3 regions of the Streptomyces sp. NPDC088400 genome follow, and region 1 is predicted to be linked to each of the others. Evidence: riboswitches for the same ligand, from Rfam matches in the RefSeq annotation. Region 1 holds a riboswitch; each other region holds the start of a gene.
What was found. A riboswitch is a leader RNA that binds a small molecule or an ion and turns the genes downstream of it on or off. The one in region 1 is predicted to bind cobalamin.
Positions count from the first base shown of each region.

Region 2: another riboswitch for cobalamin. It lies ahead of ACIQD6_RS04120 (ABC transporter substrate-binding protein); the one in region 1 lies ahead of ACIQD6_RS03570 (ribonucleoside-diphosphate reductase subunit alpha).
Region 3: another riboswitch for cobalamin. It lies ahead of metE (5-methyltetrahydropteroyltriglutamate--homocysteine S-methyltransferase); the one in region 1 lies ahead of ACIQD6_RS03570 (ribonucleoside-diphosphate reductase subunit alpha).

Region 1 is NZ_JBIVMZ010000001.1:785,642-791,568, forward strand. Features, by position in the region: gene ACIQD6_RS03570 (ribonucleoside-diphosphate reductase subunit alpha) at 1-1,342, opposite strand, end outside; cobalamin riboswitch at 1,488-1,630, opposite strand; gene ACIQD6_RS03575 (Uma2 family endonuclease) at 1,723-2,307, shown strand; gene mctP (monocarboxylate uptake permease MctP) at 2,381-4,012, opposite strand; gene ACIQD6_RS03585 (DUF3311 domain-containing protein) at 4,009-4,221, opposite strand; gene ACIQD6_RS03590 (GntR family transcriptional regulator) at 4,500-5,273, opposite strand; gene ACIQD6_RS03595 (extracellular solute-binding protein) at 5,793-5,927, shown strand, end outside.
Region 2 is NZ_JBIVMZ010000001.1:906,028-911,954, forward strand. Features, by position in the region: gene ACIQD6_RS04105 (MBL fold metallo-hydrolase) at 1-846, opposite strand, end outside; gene ACIQD6_RS04110 (LysR substrate-binding domain-containing protein) at 929-1,780, shown strand; gene ACIQD6_RS04115 (DNA-binding response regulator) at 1,858-2,514, opposite strand; cobalamin riboswitch at 2,613-2,799, shown strand; gene ACIQD6_RS04120 (ABC transporter substrate-binding protein) at 2,865-3,989, shown strand; gene ACIQD6_RS04125 (FecCD family ABC transporter permease) at 4,136-5,182, shown strand; gene ACIQD6_RS04130 (ABC transporter ATP-binding protein) at 5,179-5,927, shown strand, end outside.
Region 3 is NZ_JBIVMZ010000016.1:148,034-153,960, forward strand. Features, by position in the region: gene ACIQD6_RS31730 (alpha/beta hydrolase family protein) at 1-897, opposite strand, end outside; cobalamin riboswitch at 1,379-1,579, shown strand; gene metE (5-methyltetrahydropteroyltriglutamate--homocysteine S-methyltransferase) at 1,743-4,058, shown strand; gene ACIQD6_RS31740 (DUF899 family protein) at 4,219-5,034, opposite strand; gene ACIQD6_RS31745 (pyridoxamine 5'-phosphate oxidase family protein) at 5,271-5,828, shown strand; partial or broken gene ACIQD6_RS31750 (sigma factor-like helix-turn-helix DNA-binding protein) at 5,891-5,927, shown strand, end outside.

The sequences.
Region 1 (5,927 bases):
GGACGGTGTGGCCGGGCTCGGCGGTCTGGTTGGCCGTACGGTTCGAGGCGTCCTTGAAGGTCATCCAGCCGTTGCCGGTCTGGGCGAGCGTACGCATCATCCGGCCGTACAACTCCCGGGCGGGGATGGCCTTCCGGGCCAGACCGGCCGCCTCCGCCTCGCGGTACCTCGCGTCGAACTCGTCGCCCCACAGGTCGACCAGCTCCGGCACATCGGCGGGCGAGAACAGCGACCAGACGCCGTCCGCCTCGACCCGGCGCATGAACTCGTCGGGGATCCAGTGCGCGAGGTTCAGATTGTGTGTACGGCGGGCTTCCTCACCGGTGTTGTCCCGCAGCTCCAGGAACTCCTCCAGGTCCGCGTGCCAGGTCTCCAGGTAGACACAGGCCGCGCCCTTGCGCCGGCCGCCCTGGTTGACGGCCGCGACCGAGGAGTCGAGGGTGCGCAGGAACGGCACGATGCCGTTGGAGTGCCCGTTCGTGCCCCGGATCAGTGAACCGCGCGAGCGGATACGGGAGTACGGGAGGCCGATGCCGCCCGCGTGCTTCGAGAGCCGCGCCACCTGGTGGTAGCGGTCGTAGATGGAGTCCAGCTCGTCCAGCGGGGAGTCCAGCAGATAGCAGGACGACATCTGCGGGTGGCGCGTACCGGAGTTGAAGAGCGTCGGCGAGGACGGCAGGTAGTCCAGGCGGCTCATCAGCCGGTACAGCGCGGCGACTTCGTCCAGCGCGCGGACGCTCGCGCTGTGTGCCGCGTCCGCCGCGCCGGAGTCCGTCGGCTCCTCGGCCAGCCCGGCGGCGACGCGCAGCATGAAGTGCTGCGGGGTCTCGATCACCTGGCGGGTGATCGGGTGCCGGAGCAGATAGCGGCTGTAGAGCGTCCGCAGCCCGAAGTAGCCGAAGCGGTCGTCCCCGGCCGGGTCGATCAGCCGGTCCAGACGGTCCGCGTGGCGCGTGACGAACGCGGCCGTACGGTCCGCGATCAGGCCCTCGCGGTGGCCCGTCGCGACGGACCCGGAGAACGACACCACGCCCTGCCCCGCCGCCTCGTCGGCGATGGTGCGGGTCAGCAGCCGGGCGGCGAGCCGGGAGTAGGCCGGGTCCTCGGAGATCAGCCCCGCGGCCGCCTCGGTGGCGAGCCCCCGCAACTCGGCCTCGTCCGACCGGGCGTTACGGCCGCGCAGCGCGGCGGCCGCGACCCTGCCCGGGTCGGTGTCCGGCAGATCGGCGGTCAGGTCCGTCAGGGTCCGCAGCAACGCGGTCCCGGGGCCGTCGGTCACCTGCGCGGCGACCTCGGAGATGTCGGAAAGGCCTGAAGCCGGATCGGCTGGCGCGATGGTCACGTGGTGCTCTCCCTCGCTCGGCTCTGGGCCGTCGGGAGGGAAACGGGGGTCGCGGCACGACCGTACGGCCCGGAAACGGGCAGCGCGGCGCGCGGCGTCCACCGGCCCAACCGCGAGGCCCGGACGTCTGGGCATCCGGATCGGTCGAACCGGATGCGCCGTCAGCAGGTGTTCGGACTCGCGGGTATGACAAAGCACACCACAGCACACCGTTGCGGGACAGTTCCGGATTCGCACCGGATTCCCCTGCGGTGACAGCGAGGTCGAGCATACATCTGGGGTGTGGCTGCTGTGTCACCCCCCAGATGTTGTGTCGTGAGCTCACGGTCACTGACTGTCACACCGCCCCGCTATCGTCGTCAGGACAAGGAGGTCTCCCCATGACGGCCATCGATTACGAGAGTCAGGTCCTCTCCGAGGAGTTCGACGAGGCCACCCGGATACTCGCCCGCGCGACGCGCGGCATCCGGCTCGAACTCATCGACGGGAGGGTCAGGAGCAGGGTGATGCCGGACGGGGACCACGGACGGATCATCCAGTGGCTGACGCGAATCTGTACGCAGTCCCGTCCCGAGCTCTGGCTCCACCCCGAACAAGGACTCAAGGTGCAGGAGTGCCGGAAGGGCCGCGCCCGCCCCGACGGCTCGCTCGCGCCGAGTGAAGCCTTCGTCGGCCAGGGCGAATGGGCAGATCCCGCGCCGGTCTTGATGGCCGTCGAGGTGACGACGTACGACTCCGGCACCGACCACGGGCACCGGGCGGAGAAGCCGCGCGCGTACGCCCGGACCGGCATCCCGGTGTATCTGCTGATCGACCGGGAGCACCGTCAGGTGACGGTCCACAGCGCGCCGTCCGGGGCTCGGTACGGCATCGTCCTCACGGTGCCGTTCGGCAAGGAGATCACTCTCCCCGATCCCGTCGGCATCACGCTGGAGACCGAGCAGCTCAAGAACTGGGTGCGCTGACAGCCGAGTCCTGACAGCCGAGTGGGCCGCCGGAACAGTCCGGCGGCCCACCGAGTCGTACGGTACGGAACGGTCAGCGGGTCGGGGCGCTCTCCGTCGGGGTCGGCAGCTCGACCCGCACGCCCGCGTCACCGGCGTCCGCCGTGTAGTCGGACGGGCTCGTCTCGTCGATGCCCTCCGGTGCCTTGGCCGCCCGCAGGACGAAGGTCAGCACGACCGTGACGACCACATTGAGGACGAACGCGGTGAGGCCGATGTAGCCGATCTCACCGAGCCCGGGGATCTCGGCGGACGAGCCGCCGAAGTGCTTCTGCGTGGGGCTGGCCACGCCGTACGCCGCCGCCGTGCCGTACACCATGCCGACCGCCCAGCCGCCGAGCAGCGCCCAGCGGTGGAACCAGCGGGTGAACAGGCCGCCGACCAGCGCCGGCATCGTCTGGAGGATCCAGATGCCGCCCAGCAGCTGGAAGTTGATCGCCACCGTCTTGTCCATGGTCAGGACGAAGGCCAGCGCGCCCACCTTCACCAGCAGCGAGACCAGCTTCGAGACCTTGGTCTCCTGCGCCGGAGTCGCGTCCGGTTTGATGAAGTCCTTGTAGATGTTGCGGGTGAAGAGGTTCGCGGCGGCGATCGACATGATCGCGGCGGGCACCAGCGCGCCGATGCCGATGGCCGCGAAGGCCACGCCCGCGAACCAGTCGGGGAACATGTTCTCGAAGAGCTGCGGGATCGCCAGCTGGCCGTTGTCCACCTTGATCCCGGCGGCGATCGCCATGAACCCGAGCAGCGCCAGCAGACCCAGCATCAGGGAGTACAGCGGCAGGATCGTGGTGTTGCGCCGGATCACCTCGCGGCTGCGGCTGGAGAGCGTCGCCGTGATGGAGTGCGGATACATGAAGAGCGCCAGCGCGGAGCCGAGCGCCAGCGTGGCGTAGCCCCACTGCCCGGCCTCGCCCGGTGTGAGGGCGCCCCTGGGCTGGCCGGTCGCCGGGTTCTCCTGCGAGAACGCCTCGCCCGCCTTGGCGAAGATGTCGTCGAAGCCGCCCAGCTTGATCGGGATGTAGATGATCGCGACGACGATCACGAGGTAGATCAGACCGTCCTTGACGAACGCGATCAGCGCGGGCGCCCGCAGCCCCGACGAGTAGGTGTACGCGGCGAGCACGCCGAAGGCGATCAGCAGCGGCAGGTCCTTGATGAACCAGTGCGTGGTCTCGCCGCCGCCGACGCCCATCACGTCCAGTACGGCCTGGATGCCGACGAGCTGGAGCGCGATGTACGGCATCGTGGCGAGGATGCCGGTGACGGCGACCGCCAGCGACAGCCCCTTCGAGCCGAACCGGCCGCGGACGAAGTCCGAGGTGGTCACGTACCCGTGCTTGTGCGACACCGACCAGAGCCGGGGCAGGAAGGTGAAGATCAGCGGGTAGACGAGGATGGTGTACGGCACGGCGAAGAAGCCGGCCGCGCCCGCCGCGTAGATCGCCGCCGGGACGGCCACGAAGGTGTACGCCGTGTAGAGGTCGCCGCCGAGCAGGAACCAGGTGACCCAGGTGCCGAACGACCGGCCGCCCAGGCCCCATTCGTCGAGGCTGTTCTCGTTCTCGGCCTTGCGCCACCGCGCGGCCAGGAAGCCCATGGCCGTGACGGCCACGAAGAAGAAGATGAAGACGGCGAGTGCCACGCCGTTCACGCCGTCGTTCATCGCGACGCACCTCCCTTGCGGGAGCGCTGGTCACGCTTCCACAGCTGGAACGCCGTCATGGTCAGCGCGGTCGAGATCAGGACCCAGAGCATCTGGTACCAGTAGAAGAACGGGATGCCGATAAAGGTCGGATCGATCTTCGCGTACGAACCCACCCAGAGCATCGCCACGAATGGCGCGAGGAGGCAGAGACCGATCACCACTCGCATCGGTGTGACCGTGGGTGGCCGTTTCTCTTCACGGACTTCTGACACGGCGGCTCCGTCCCCTCGTGATCGCCCTATTGATCGCCATTGATCGTCACGTTGTGACGCGCTGGAAATCTAGGCGAGAGATTCGGCCACCGTCACCCCCGGTCCGCATATCGGTACGACAACGGTATGTACGCGGGGCCGGCGGAACGGCCGGAACCGGGCCCCCGAGGCCCGGTTCCTGGTCGCTCACCCGTTATGCCGCTGTGCCGATTACGCCGCCGTACCGATATGCGTCAGCGAGCCGGGCGCTTCAGCCGCGCCACGAACTTGTAGCGGTCGCCGCGGTACACCGACCGTACCCACTCCACCGGCTCACCGGCGCCGTCCAGCGAGTGCCGCGAGAGCATCAGCATCGGCAGGCCCACGTCCGTACCGAGCAGCCCGGCCTCACGCGGAGTGGCCAGCGAGGTCTCGATCGTCTCCTCGGCCTCGGCCAGACGCACGTCGTACACCTCGGCCAACGCCGTATAGAGGGACGTGTACTTGACCAGCGAACGGCGCAGCGCGGGGAAGCGTTTCGCCGACAGGTGCGTGGTCTCGATGGCCATCGGTTCGCCGCTGGCCAGCCGCAGCCGCTCGATCCGCAGCACGCGCCCGCCCGTGCTGATGTCGAGCAGACCGGCGAGCGAGTCGTCGGCGGTGACATAGCCGATGTCCAGCAGCTGCGAGGTCGGCTCCAGGCCCTGGGCCCGCATGTCCTCGGTGTACGAGGTCAGCTGGAGGGCCTGGGAGACCTTGGGTTTGGCGACGAAGGTGCCCTTGCCCTGGATGCGTTCGAGGCGGCCCTCGACGACCAGCTCCTGGAGGGCCTGGCGCACGGTGGTGCGCGAGGTGTCGAACTCGGAGGCGAGGGTACGCTCGGGAGGCACCGGCGTACCGGGCGGCAGCGTCTCCGTCATATCGAGCAAGTGCCGCTTCAGGCGGTAGTACTTGGGCACGCGTGCGGTGCGGGTGAGGGGTCCGCCGTCGGTCTCCGTGCCGCGAGTACCGCCCCCGTCCGTGGCCATGGCCTGCCTTCCCGACTCCTGCGCTGCTGCCGTCACCGGCTCCTCCGTCTGTCGCGGCTCACATGGTGGCACGGTCCGGCCACGGGTCGTCGTCCTCCTTCGGTGCTGGACCGACAACGGACGTCCGATAACGGACACGACTGTCCTTCTTATACACCGTTCCTGGTCGGTGGCCCCGACCGATTCCCGCGCCGTCGTGGCCGCCGTGCCGGCATGGCATCGCGGTGACCCCACCGTAGGCTGGTCTAAACCATTAAAGCGGAGGGGTGGCGTCAGGGGCGGTCATGGGCGCGTTCTACCGTGCTCCATCCGGGAGTTGTGGTGATTTCGAGGCCGTCCAGATGTCGGTCCGATAACGGACACGTGGGGCTCCTTGTCAAGCCTTGACACCCCATAAAAGTCTAGGCCAAGCTCCCCGTACTGGTCTAAACCATTATTGGCCAGGTCTCAGCCCCGGCAGTACTCGTCGTAAGTCTTCACGGTGAGCAGGGGGTTGCGGGAATCCCTGAGGAGGATGGCGTGAAGCGCAAGCTCATAGCGGCGGTCGGCGTCGCGGGCATGCTGGTCGGTGTTGCCGCGTGTGGTTCCGACGACAGTGACGGCAAGGGGGCGGGAGCCGACGGGTTCAAGGGCCAGACGCTGACGGTCTGGGCC
Region 2 (5,927 bases), 120 kb from region 1:
CCGCTCGACCAGCACCGCCCGGACCTCGGCGACGATCTCGTCCTCGCCCATCGCGGAGTCGCGCCGCCGCCAGGTCTCGTCTCGCAGCTCACGCAGGTAGTCGCGGACGTCGGTGAGCACCTGCGGGCCGCCCAGGTCGCCGTGGCCGGGAACCACCACCCGGGGCGCTGCGGCGGCCAGCCGGTCCATCACCGTCAGCCAGCGCAGGCCGGAGACGTCCGTGTCGTACGGCGGGAACCACGGGAAGATGGCGAACTGCCCGGTCTCGGCCAGATCCCCGGTGAACAGCACGCCGGCGTCCGGCACGTCGACCACCTGGTCGCCCTTCGTGTGGCCCCGGCCGGTGGGCCGCAGCCGTACGGTCCGGCCGCCGAGGTCCAGGTCGTACGCGTCGTCGTAGACCACATCGGGAGTGGGTATCCGTACGCCCTCCAGGCGCTGGGCGATCGGCCCGCCGAAGCCCCGGAACATCTCCAGGTAGCCCGGCCCCTTCGTCTTCAGGTCCTCCGCCTGTGCGCGGTTGACCAGGTAGGTGGCCCGGCCGGCGAACGCCTGCGCGCCGAAGGCGTGCTCGGGGTGGAAGTGCGTCGTGGTCAGGTACAGGCGACGGCCCTTCGCCACCTCGGAGGCGAAGGCGAGGACCTGCTCGGCGTTGTCGGTGCCGATACCTGTCTCGACGACCAGTACGGCCCGAGTGCCGCCGATGATGCCGATGTTGGGTACCAGATCGATCCGGCGGTTCGGGATCACCAGCAGGCCGGCGGCGATCTCCTCGGCGTCGCCGACCCGCACGGCGGGATCGGTCACCGGTTCGTCCACGATCAGTGCGTCCAGTGCGTCGTTCATACGCCGATTCCACTGCCGGGTCACCGCAGCCGTCCAAGACTCTTCAGGTGGCGTCGATACCGTACGGGTATCGTCGCTGGTCATGGAATTACGCACGCTGCGCTATTTCGTGGCCGTCGCCGAGGAACTCCACTTCGGCCGGGCCGCCGCCCGGCTGCACATGAGCCAGCCACCGCTGAGCCGGGCGATCAAGCAACTGGAGAGCGACGTCGGTGCCGGGCTGCTGCAGCGCTCCGCCGCGGGCGTCACGCTCACTCCCGCCGGGACGGCGCTGCTGGACGAGGCGCGTACGCTGCTCGGCCGGGCCGACCGGGTGCGCGTGCGGGTGGCCGCGGCGGCCGGCGCCGCGAACATCACCGTCGGCATCCTGGGCGACGGTTCCGACCGGGGTGCGACGCGGCTGGCCGCCGCGTACCGCCGGCGGCATCCGGGCGTCGAGGTCCGTGTCCGCGAGACCGACCTGACCGATCCGACCTGCGGGCTGCGCGCGGGACTGGTCGATGTCGCCCTGACCCGCGGGCCGTTCGACGAGACCGGCCTGACGGTGCACGAGTTGCGCGCCGACCCGGTGGGCGCGGTGCTGCGCGCCGACGATCCGCTGGCCGGCCGCGACCGCCTGAAGCTGGCCGATCTGGCCGACCGGAGATGGTTCCGGTTCCCGGACGGCACCGACCCGGTCTGGCAGTCGTACTGGAACGGGGGCGAACCTCGCGAGGGTCCGGTGGTACGTGTCGTCCAGGAGTGCCGGCAGGCCGTGCTCTGGAACGGCACGGTCGGGATGACCCCGCTCACGCACGACTCACCGGAGGAGCTGACCGCGGTTCCACTGAGCGACATGGCGCCGAGCCGCGTGGTGGCGGCGTGGAACGAGGGTGACGCGAACCCGCTGATCCGGTCGTTCGTCCGGATCGCGACGGCCGCGTACCGCGACTGAGCGCCTCGCGGCCGTCGTGGTCGGCGACCGCACGGCTCGGCCTGGGCCGTGCCTCCCCAACTCGCGGGCCGGTACCTCTACAGCTCGTCCAGCGACGTCAGTCCGTCCTGAATGGCCCGCGCGACCAGATTCGCCTTCGTCGTCGCCGGCCGCCCCGCGTTGGCGTACTTGATCCGTACGCGCTCCAGGTAGGTGTTCACCGTACGGACGGAGAGGCCCAGGCTCTCCCCGACCATGGCCTTGGACTCCGACTGGAACCACTCCAGGAGCACCTCCACCTCACGCGGAGTCAGCGCGGGCCGGCCCTTCCTCGCGTCGCTGCCGAAAGCACCGGCCAGCGCCGGTGGTGTGTAGGGACGGCAGTCGGCCGCCGCCAGCGTGGCCGCCATGAGGTGATTCTCCCCCTCGGCCTTCGTCAGGTACGTGAACGCCCCCAGATCCAGGCAGGTCAGCGCGGTCTCCTGACTGTCCTGCATCGTGTAGACGATCACTTGCCGTTCCTGCGCGACCAGTTGCTTCAACTCGGGGTAGGCGGGCACCCCGTGGGAGAGCTGAAGGTCCAGCACCACCACATCCGCGTCCCGGCCGGCCCCGCACATGGCCACGGAGAGGCCGGGCCCCTTGGCCGTCACCGTGATCGGCCGCTGTGACGCGGCGTACCAGGACTCGATCCCGGCGAGGACGACGGGATGGTCGTCGATCAGCGCGACGCTCACTGGTTCGTTTTCCGGCATGCCCCATGGTCCCTCCTGGGCCCTGCCTGACAAATAGCCCCTTCGACCGGTGCTCCGGCGGACCTGGCCGAGGGCGAATCTGGCTGGAAAATCTCCTGTGATAGCTTGCCGAGGCCAGTCGAACCCATGTACGTGGGTCAGGGAATCCGGTGGAAATCCGGAACTGACGCGCAGCGGTAAGGGTGACGGGCGTGGCATCGGCCACTGGACAGCTGAGTTGTCCGGGAAGGCGTCTCGTCCGGGGGATCCCGAGTCCGAAGACCTGCTGGCGGCCTCCGTCCTCGACCTGTGGCGGGGGAGCACCGTACGACCGGGCTCCGCGCATGGGCCCTCGACGCAGAGGAACTTCCGTGCCGATCGCGCGCTCCGCCCGCACCCGCACCCGTGCCACCGTCCGTCACGCCACCCTTTTTCTCGCCGGGGCACTGCTCCTGACGGCCTGCGGCGGCGGGGGCTCCTCCGACGACGCGTCCACGTCCGACGCGTCCACGTCGGGCAGTGACGCCGCCGGATATCCCCGCACCCTCGACAACTGCGGACAGAAGGTACGGGTCGACGTGGCGCCCAGCCGTGCCGTCTCGCTCAACCAGGGCACGACGGAGATCATGCTCTCCCTCGGTCTCGCCGACCGGATGGTGGGCACCGCCACCTGGACCGACCCGCTGATGAAGGGGCTGGAGAAGCCCAACGCCCGCGTGAAGCGGCTGGCGGACAACGCCCCCTCCTTCGAGAAGGTCCTGGACACCGAGCCCGACTTCGTGGCCTCGTCTTTCGAATCGACGCTGGGCAAGGGCGGTGTGGCCACGCGCCCGCAGTTCGAGGATCTGGGCGTACCCACGTACGTCTCCCCGTCCGACTGCACCAAGGACAACAGCGGCGACGGCGACGGAGCCCGTTCGACGCCGCTCAGCATGGACGACGTCTACGGCGAGGTACGCGACCTGGCCAAGGTCTTCGGTGTCGAGGAGCGGGGCGAGAAGGTGGTCGCCGGGCTCAAGAGCCGGATGGCGAAGGCCACGGCCGGGATCGATGCCGCGAAGGGCGGGACGGACGAGAAGGCCGCGGACGGCGAGAAGGCCGGAAAGCCCACCCTCCTCTACTGGTTCGCCAACTCCGAGTCGCCGTACATGGGCGGCTGCTGCGGCGCTCCCGGCATCATCACCAACGCCGTCGGGGCGAAGAACGTCTTCGACGACAACCACGAGGAGTGGCCCCAGATCAACTGGGAGACGGTCGCGGACCGTAACCCGAGCGTTCTGGTGATCGGCGACCTCACCCGTAAGTCGGAGACGGCCGAGACCGCCGAGAAGAAGATCGAGTTCCTGGAGTCCAATCCGGCCACCCAGAACATGGACGCCGTCAAGCACAAGCGCTACGTCCTGCTCAGTGGCCAGGCCATGAACCCGACCATCCGAACGGTCGAGGGCGTCGAGAAGGTCGCGGCGAAGCTGCGCGAGATCGCGCCCGCGAAGTGACGGTCGAACGTACGGAGCGGTCCCGGGAGGCCACGGGGGTTCCGGCGGCCCCCGAGGCACGAGGTGCGGACGGACCTGATCCGGACGTACCTGATCCGGACGTACGCGGCTCAGGCGTACGCGGCTCAGGCGTACGCGGATCAGGCATACGCGGCACGGGTGTACGCGCCTCAGGCATACGCCGGTTGCGGCACGGCCTCCTCTGGGCCGGCGGGATCGCCGCGCTGTTCCTCTCCGTCGCCGTCGCGATCACCATCGGCCCCGCGAACATCCGCGTCGGCGACGTCTGGTCCGTGGTGGCCACCCATATCGGCTGGGGGGATTCCGGCCTCACACCGATCCGGGACGGGATCGTCTGGAACCTACGGCTGCCCCGCACCCTGCTCGCCGCCGTCTGCGGCGCCGGACTCGCCGTGTGCGGGGCGGTGATGCAGTCCCTGCTCCGCAACCCGCTCGCCGACCCCTTCGTCCTGGGCGTCTCCTCAGGGGCCTCGACCGGCGCGGTCGTGGTCGTCGTGCTCGGCGTCGGCGGCGGGGCGCTGTCCATCTCGGGCGGCGCGTTCCTCGGAGCCCTGTGCTCGTTCGCGCTCGTGCTGCTGCTCAGTCATACGCTCGGCGGCACGGTGGACCGGGTGGTGCTCTCCGGAGTCGCCGCCATGCAGCTCTTCTCGGCCATGACCTCCTTCATCGTGATGACGGCGGCGGACGCGGAGACCACGCGCGGGGTGCTGTTCTGGCTGCTCGGATCGCTCAGCGGCGCCGGGTGGACCGACGTGTGGGTCTGCCTCGCGGTGCTCGCGGTGGCGCTGCTGGTGTGTCTCGGGTACGCGCGGACGCTCGACGCGTTCGCGTTCGGCCAGGACGCGGCGGCGACGCTGGGCGTCTCCGTGGCCCGTACCCGTGTGGTGCTGCTGTGCGTGACGGCGCTGCTGACGGCGGCGCTGGTCAGCTCGGCCGGGGCCATCGGCTTCGTCGGCCTCGTACTGCCGCACGCCGCCCGCGCGCTGGCCGGTCCCGGCCACGGCCGGCTGCTGCCGGTCACCGCGCTGACCGGGGCGGTGTTCCTGGTCTGGGTCGACACCCTGGCCCGTACGGTGCTCGACCCGCAGGAGGTGCCGGTGGGTGTGGTGACCTCGTTGATCGGCGTACCGGCGTTCGTCCTGGTCCTGTACCGCGGCCGGAGAATCCAATGAAGCGGACCGCGAACACAGAGACGAGTACAGGTACAGGTACAGGTACGGGTACAGGTACGGGTACAGGTGCGGACACGGACCCGGACACGGATACGGCGACCGCCTCGGGTCTGCGCGCCGACCGCGTCTCCCGTACCGCCGGCGGACGCCTGATCGTGGACGGGGTCAGCCTCGCGCCGCCGCCCGGGTCCATGGTCGGGCTGCTCGGACCGAACGGCTCGGGAAAATCCACCCTGTTGCGCCTGCTCTCCGGCGTCCTCGCCCCCGCCTCCGGCGTCATCACCCTCGACGGCCGCCCGCTCGCCGAACTCGGCCGCAGATCGCTCGCCCGCCGCGTCGCCGTGGTCGAGCAACAGGCCGACACCCAGGTCGAGTTGACCGTACGCGATGTCGTACGGCTCGGTCGCGTCCCACACCGCCGCGCCTGGTCCGCCGCGGCTGCCGGGGACGACGAGGCCATTCGTACGGCTCTGGAACGCACCGGCCTGGCAGACCGGGCAGGACAGTCCTGGCACACGCTCTCGGGCGGCGAGCGCCAGCGGGTCCAGATCGCCCGCGCGCTCGCCCAGGAGCCCCGTGAACTCCTGCTGGACGAACCGACCAACCATCTGGACATCCAGCACCAGCTCGACCTCCTGAACCTGGTCGCCGAACTCCCGGTGACCAGCGTCATCGCGCTGCACGACCTGAACCTGGCGGCGATGTACTGCGATCAGCTCGTCGTGCTGAAGCAGGGCCGTGTCGT
Region 3 (5,927 bases), on a different contig from region 1:
GTCGGCACCGGTGTGGTCGCCGTCGAAGAGCCGCTCCACCTTCTGGTCGAACGGGGCGCGGAACGCCTCGCCCGGAGAATCGTAGAGACCGTACATCCTGTTCCAGGCGGTGACGAAATAGGCCAGGTAGAGACCTGAGTTGGCGATCTTGTCGTCCGCCGCGGCGGCCTCGAAAGCGCTCAGGTCGAAGGGCCCGCCGACCGGTGCGAGCGCGCCCGGCCGGAAGTAGTCGTCCGCGCCTTCCTGCTGGAGCGCCCGGCCCACCATCATCGTCGCGGGCCCGCCTTGGGAGAACCCGCTGATCTGCACTCTCCGCTCCAGCTCGCGTCCCTTGCGGTGGGCGAGGGTCCGCGCGGCGCGCAGTCCGTCGACGGAGGCGGCCACGGTGGCCCCCGGGTCTCCGTAGGGGTGGAATCCGTCGCCCTTGCCGAGGCCGACATAGTCGGGGGCGGAGACCGCCCGCCCGGTGGACGCGAAGAGCAGGGCAGCGCGCCGGTCGCTGGAGTTCGGATTCACCGAGGCCACATCGCCCTTGTAGACGGTGGTGCCGTGCAGCCAGGAGACGACGGGCAGCGCGCGGTCCTGGCTACGCGGCAGGACGACGAGCTGGCTGGCGACGGTGGGGGCGCCGTCGCTGCCGGTGGTGCGGTAGAGGACTCGGTACCAGGTCACGTCGTACCGGACCTGGGAGTTGTCGATTCCGGCGTTCTTCAGGCTCTCGGCCACCGTGGCCGCGGAAACGGTGCTCTCCTCCTCGACGGTCAGGATGGCCCCTGCCTCCATGGGCCGGCTGTGCGCCTCGGTGGCCACAGCCGGCGTGACCAGCGCTGTGGTCATCCCAAGGACGGCTGTGCCGGAGACAAGAACCCGTACATGCTTGCGTCGTCGCTTACTCATGCGTTGATCATGTGGGTTGCCGGTAGCCGTGAGACATGGAGCTATCCCCCGAAACGTCAGTGGGACAGGCTGGTCAGGGGTCCCCCTAGGGCCTCTCGTTTGGATCTTGCCGGGCTCGCGTGCCCTGGCACCGCGCCTCGCCGCGTTGTCGTCACTCCACGACGCTCCGCGTCGCCTCACTCCTCCGCCTTGCGATCCACGGCACCAGACCCCGCTCCCTGATCCGGCCTGATCCAAACGAAAGACCCTAGGGCCTGCTCTCTGATCACTCCGGTGAGTCCGGTGAATCCTGAAGGCAAGGGAATCGACGGTGGAGCCGGTGCGCGGACGGGGCAGGTGAGGCGTGAGCAGAAGCGGGACATGGGTGCTTGACCTGCGATTTCCCACCCGTCGCCACAGATTCCGTGTCTCATGTCACGCTCCGGAATGTGGGCGGGGGCGACCGAGGGGTTGCCTACGCCCTAGGCTGGCGGGTGCAGCTGGTTCGCCCTGTCCGCCAGGCAGGCGCGTCGTAAGAGGGAACCCGGTGGGAATCCGGGACTGCCCCGCAGCGGTGAGCGGGAACGACCGCCGTCATACGCACTGGATCCGGCCGAGGATCCGGGAAGCGACGGCCAGTAGGAATCTGCCCCGGCAGATGTGCCCGCGAGTCCGAAGACCTGCCCGTTGCCCGTACGTGACCGATCGCGTACGGATATCCCGGTGACCTCGTGGGCGGGTCGGCGTACATACCGGACGGACGAGCGCGCCCCCAGGCGTGACATGGGTCCGTCGGGTTCGTCACCCCTTCGCGCTCGCGTCCCGTCTCCGGGATCTCAAGGAGTCATCTCGCGAAGGAGATTTCCGTGACAGCGAAGTCCGCGGCCGCGGCAGCACGGGCCACCGTGTACGGCTACCCCCGCCAAGGCCCGAACCGGGAACTGAAGAAGTCCATCGAGGGTTACTGGAAGGGCCGCGTCACCGCCCGGACCCTGCGGGAGACGGCGGCCGCCCTGCGCCGGGCCAACTGGCAGCAGCTGGTGGACGCCGGCGTCGATGAGGTGCCGACCGGCGACTTCTCGTACTACGACCATGTCCTGGACACCAGCGTGATGGTCGGCGCCGTACCCGAGCGGCACCGTGACGCCGTCACGGCCGGCGCGCTCGACGGCTACTTCGCGATGGCCCGCGGCACCCAGGACGTGGCGCCGCTGGAGATGACCAAGTGGTTCGACACGAACTACCACTACCTGGTCCCGGAGCTCGGCCCCGACACCGTCTTCACCGCCGACTCCGCCAAGCAGGTCGCCGAGCTGACAGAGGCCATCACGCTCGGGCACTCCGCCCGTCCGGTCCTCGTCGGCCCCGTCACCTACCTCCTGCTCGCCAAGCCCGCCCCCGGCGTCGCGGCCGATTTCGAACCGCTGACCCTGCTGGACCGGCTGCTGCCCGTCTACGCCGAGGTCCTCGCCGACCTGCGCGCCGCCGGCGCCGAGTGGGTACAGCTCGACGAGCCCGCGCTGGTCCAGGACCGCACACGCGCCGAGTTGAACGCCGCGGCCCGCGCCTACCGTGACCTCGGCGGCCTGACCGACCGTCCGAAGCTGCTCGTCGCCTCCTACTTCGACCGTCTCGGCGAGGCCCTGCCCGTCCTGGCGAAGGCACCGGTCGAGGGCCTGGCGCTCGACTTCACCGACGCGGCCGCCGCCAACCTCGAAGACCTCGCCGCCGTCGGCGGACTGCGCGGCAAGCGCCTCGTCGCCGGTGTGGTCAACGGCCGCAACATCTGGATCAACGACTACGAGAAGTCCCTCGCGACCCTGGGTACGCTCCTCGGGCTGGCCGACCGGGTCGACGTGGCGGCCTCCTGCTCGCTGCTGCACGTTCCGATCGACGCCGCGGCCGAGCGGGACATCGACCCGCAGATCCTGCGCTGGCTCGCCTTCGCCCGGCAGAAGACCACCGAGATCGTCACCCTGGCCAAGGGACTGGCCCAGGGCACCGGGGCCATCGCCGCGGAGATCACCGCCAACCGCGCCGACCTCGCCTCCCGTACCACCTCCGCGATCACCCACGATCCGGCCGTACGGGCCAGGACCGCCGGCGTCACCGACGCCGACGGCCGCCGCTCCCAGCCGTACACCGAGCGTGCCGCCGCCCAGCGCGCCCACCTCAAGCTGCCGCTGCTGCCGACCACGACCATCGGCTCGTTCCCGCAGACGGCGGAACTGCGCACGGCCCGCGCGGACTTGCGCGCGGGGCGGATCGACACGGCGGGGTACGAACAGCGCATCGAGAACGAGATCCGCGAGGTCATCTCCTTCCAGGAGAAGACCGGGATCGACGTCCTGGTGCACGGCGAACCCGAACGCAACGACATGGTGCAGTACTTCGCCGAGCAGCTCACCGGCTACCTCGCCACCCAGCACGGCTGGGTGCAGTCCTACGGCACCCGTTACGTCCGCCCGCCGGTCCTGGCCGGCGACATCTCGCGTCCCGAACCGATGACGGTGCGCTGGACCTCCTACGCCCAGTCGCTCACCGACCGCCCCGTCAAGGGCATGCTGACCGGGCCCGTCACCATGCTCGCCTGGTCCTTCGTCCGCGACGACCAGCCGCTCGGCGACACGGCCCGCCAAGTCGCCCTCGCACTGCGCGACGAGGTCAACGACCTGGAAACCAGCGGCACTTCGGTGATCCAGGTCGACGAACCCGCCCTGCGCGAAACACTGCCGCTGCGCGCCGCCGACCGCGCCGCGTACCTGGACTGGGCGACCGAGTCGTTCCGCCTCACCACCAGCGGCGTACGACCGGACACTCAGATCCACACCCACATGTGCTACGCCGAGTTCGGCGACATCGTCCAGGCCATCGACGACCTCGACGCCGACGTCATCAGCCTGGAGGCGGCCCGCTCCCACATGCAGGTCGCCCGCGAACTCGCCGCCCACGGCTACCCCCGCGAAGCGGGCCCCGGCGTGTACGACATCCACTCCCCGCGCGTACCCGACGCGGACGAGGCAGCGGCGCTGCTCCGCAAGGGGCTGGAGGCCATTCCCGCCGAACGGCTGTGGGTCAATCCCGACTGCGGTCTGAAGACCCGCGGCTGGCCCGAGACCAAGGCGTCCCTGGAGAACCTGGTCGCAGCCGCCCGCGCCGTCCGCACGGAACTGCCCGCCTGACCCGTCGGCGGCTGTGAGGGGTACGAATCCGTGCCCCTCACAGCCGCCCCTTTCAAGCAGGACACGGATCCAAGCAGGACACGGATCTCGGCCTGGTCGCGGCGCTTGACGACCGCCGCGGCCAGGTCCCCAGATGTGCGACGCCGTCGATGAACGCGCGTCAGCAGTGGTGGCCGTGGCGGCCGAGGGTCTCCACGGGGGTCGCGCCGGGGCGGGTCCACTGCGGAACGGGCCGGCTGGTCGGGCCCCAGGTGGCGACGCCGTCGGCGTCCGAGCGCCAGTACCAGCAGGACTGGCGGGCCCGGTACGGGTGCCCCTCGCGTACATCGCCGATCACGGACCGGCCCTCGGGGGTGTCCTCCCACGCCTCACCGCGGCCGTAGGACGTCATGTCGAGCAGGCCGAGGGACCCGTTGACCGGCTCGTTGCCGCGGCCCGTCGTCGAGTAGGTGAGGAACACGCGGTCGCCGTCGCGCAGGAAACACACGATGCGCCCCATTTCCTCGCCGACCGGCGCCTCCACGCCCCGCACCGAGTACCAGGGCTGGGTGTAACCCATGAACTCGACGTAGGGAGCCACCTCGCTCCACGGGCCCGAGGTCAGGACGGCGTACGAGATGCCACGGGCATTGAGGTAGACGGCGTCCTTCACATGCCAGGCCGTGGTGGTGCAGCCCTCGCACTGCCCCTGGTGCGGCGCGCCGTCGTACCACATGTGCTTGTAGACCACGAGCTCGTCGCGCCCCTGGAACAGGTCGAGGAACGGGACCGGCCCGTCAACGCCGGTGACCTCGACGGCACCGTCGAACTCGACCATCGGCAGCCGCCGCCGGGCCGCGGCGATCGCGTCGCCCTCCCGGGTGTGCGCCTTCTCGCGGACCAGCAGCTCCTCGCGCGCCGCCTGCCAGGTGGCCAGGTCGACGACGGGCGGCTTGCCGGGGAGGTCGCTGCTCGGGTTGCCGGGCGTGGTCGTCATGGTTTCCTCCGTGGTGTCTCGTGCCGGGCAGCGCCGTACGAAGCGCTACGACGGTCACCAGGACAGACTCGCGCCCCGGCCGGAACTCATCGCGGCAGCCATGTGGCCTCGGCCGACCTCGGGCGGGCGGGGTGAGGAAGGACGAGGGAGCATGTGAGGCAGGAACACGAACGGGCCTGGCGATGACTTCGGCGCGGCCGGCCAGTCGTTATGGGGGGAAGGGAAGGAGATCCGCCATGCCGAAAAACGGACCCGCACAGCAACCCACGACCGAGCTCGACGCCCGCTACAGCTCCGCGCTCAATCCCCGCCCGGGGGCCGCGAACGTCACCGCCACCGAGTGGGCCGAGGCCCAGCGACAGCTGAAGGCCGCCGAGATCTTCTGGGTGTCCACCGTGCGGCCCGACGGCCGGCTGCACGTCACGCCCGTGATCGCCGCCTGGCACGACGGGGTGCTCTATTTCTCCACCGGCAAGGAGGAACAGAAGGCGAAGAACCTCGCACATGGTGGGCACTGCGCGCTGACCACCGGGGGGAATTCGCTCACCGAAGGCCTCGATCTCGTGGTCGAGGGCAAAGCGGAGCCGGTTGCCGATCCGGCCGTACTGGAGGAGGTGATCGCGGCGTACGAGGCGAAGTACGGGCCGCACATCACCTCGTCCGAGGGCACCTTCCACGGGATCGGGGACGCGTTCCGGAAGGGGGACGTGATGGTGTTCGCGGTGGCGCCGGCCACGGCATACGGATTCGGCCGGGATGACGGGCTCTACACCCATACGCGGTGGGCGTTCTGAGACGGGCGAGCGCAAGCGAACCCTTGTTGAGGCCACGTGACTCCGTGCCGAGCCGGCTCAGCCTGGAGTCGATGACGCCGGCAGAACGCGTGGCGTTCA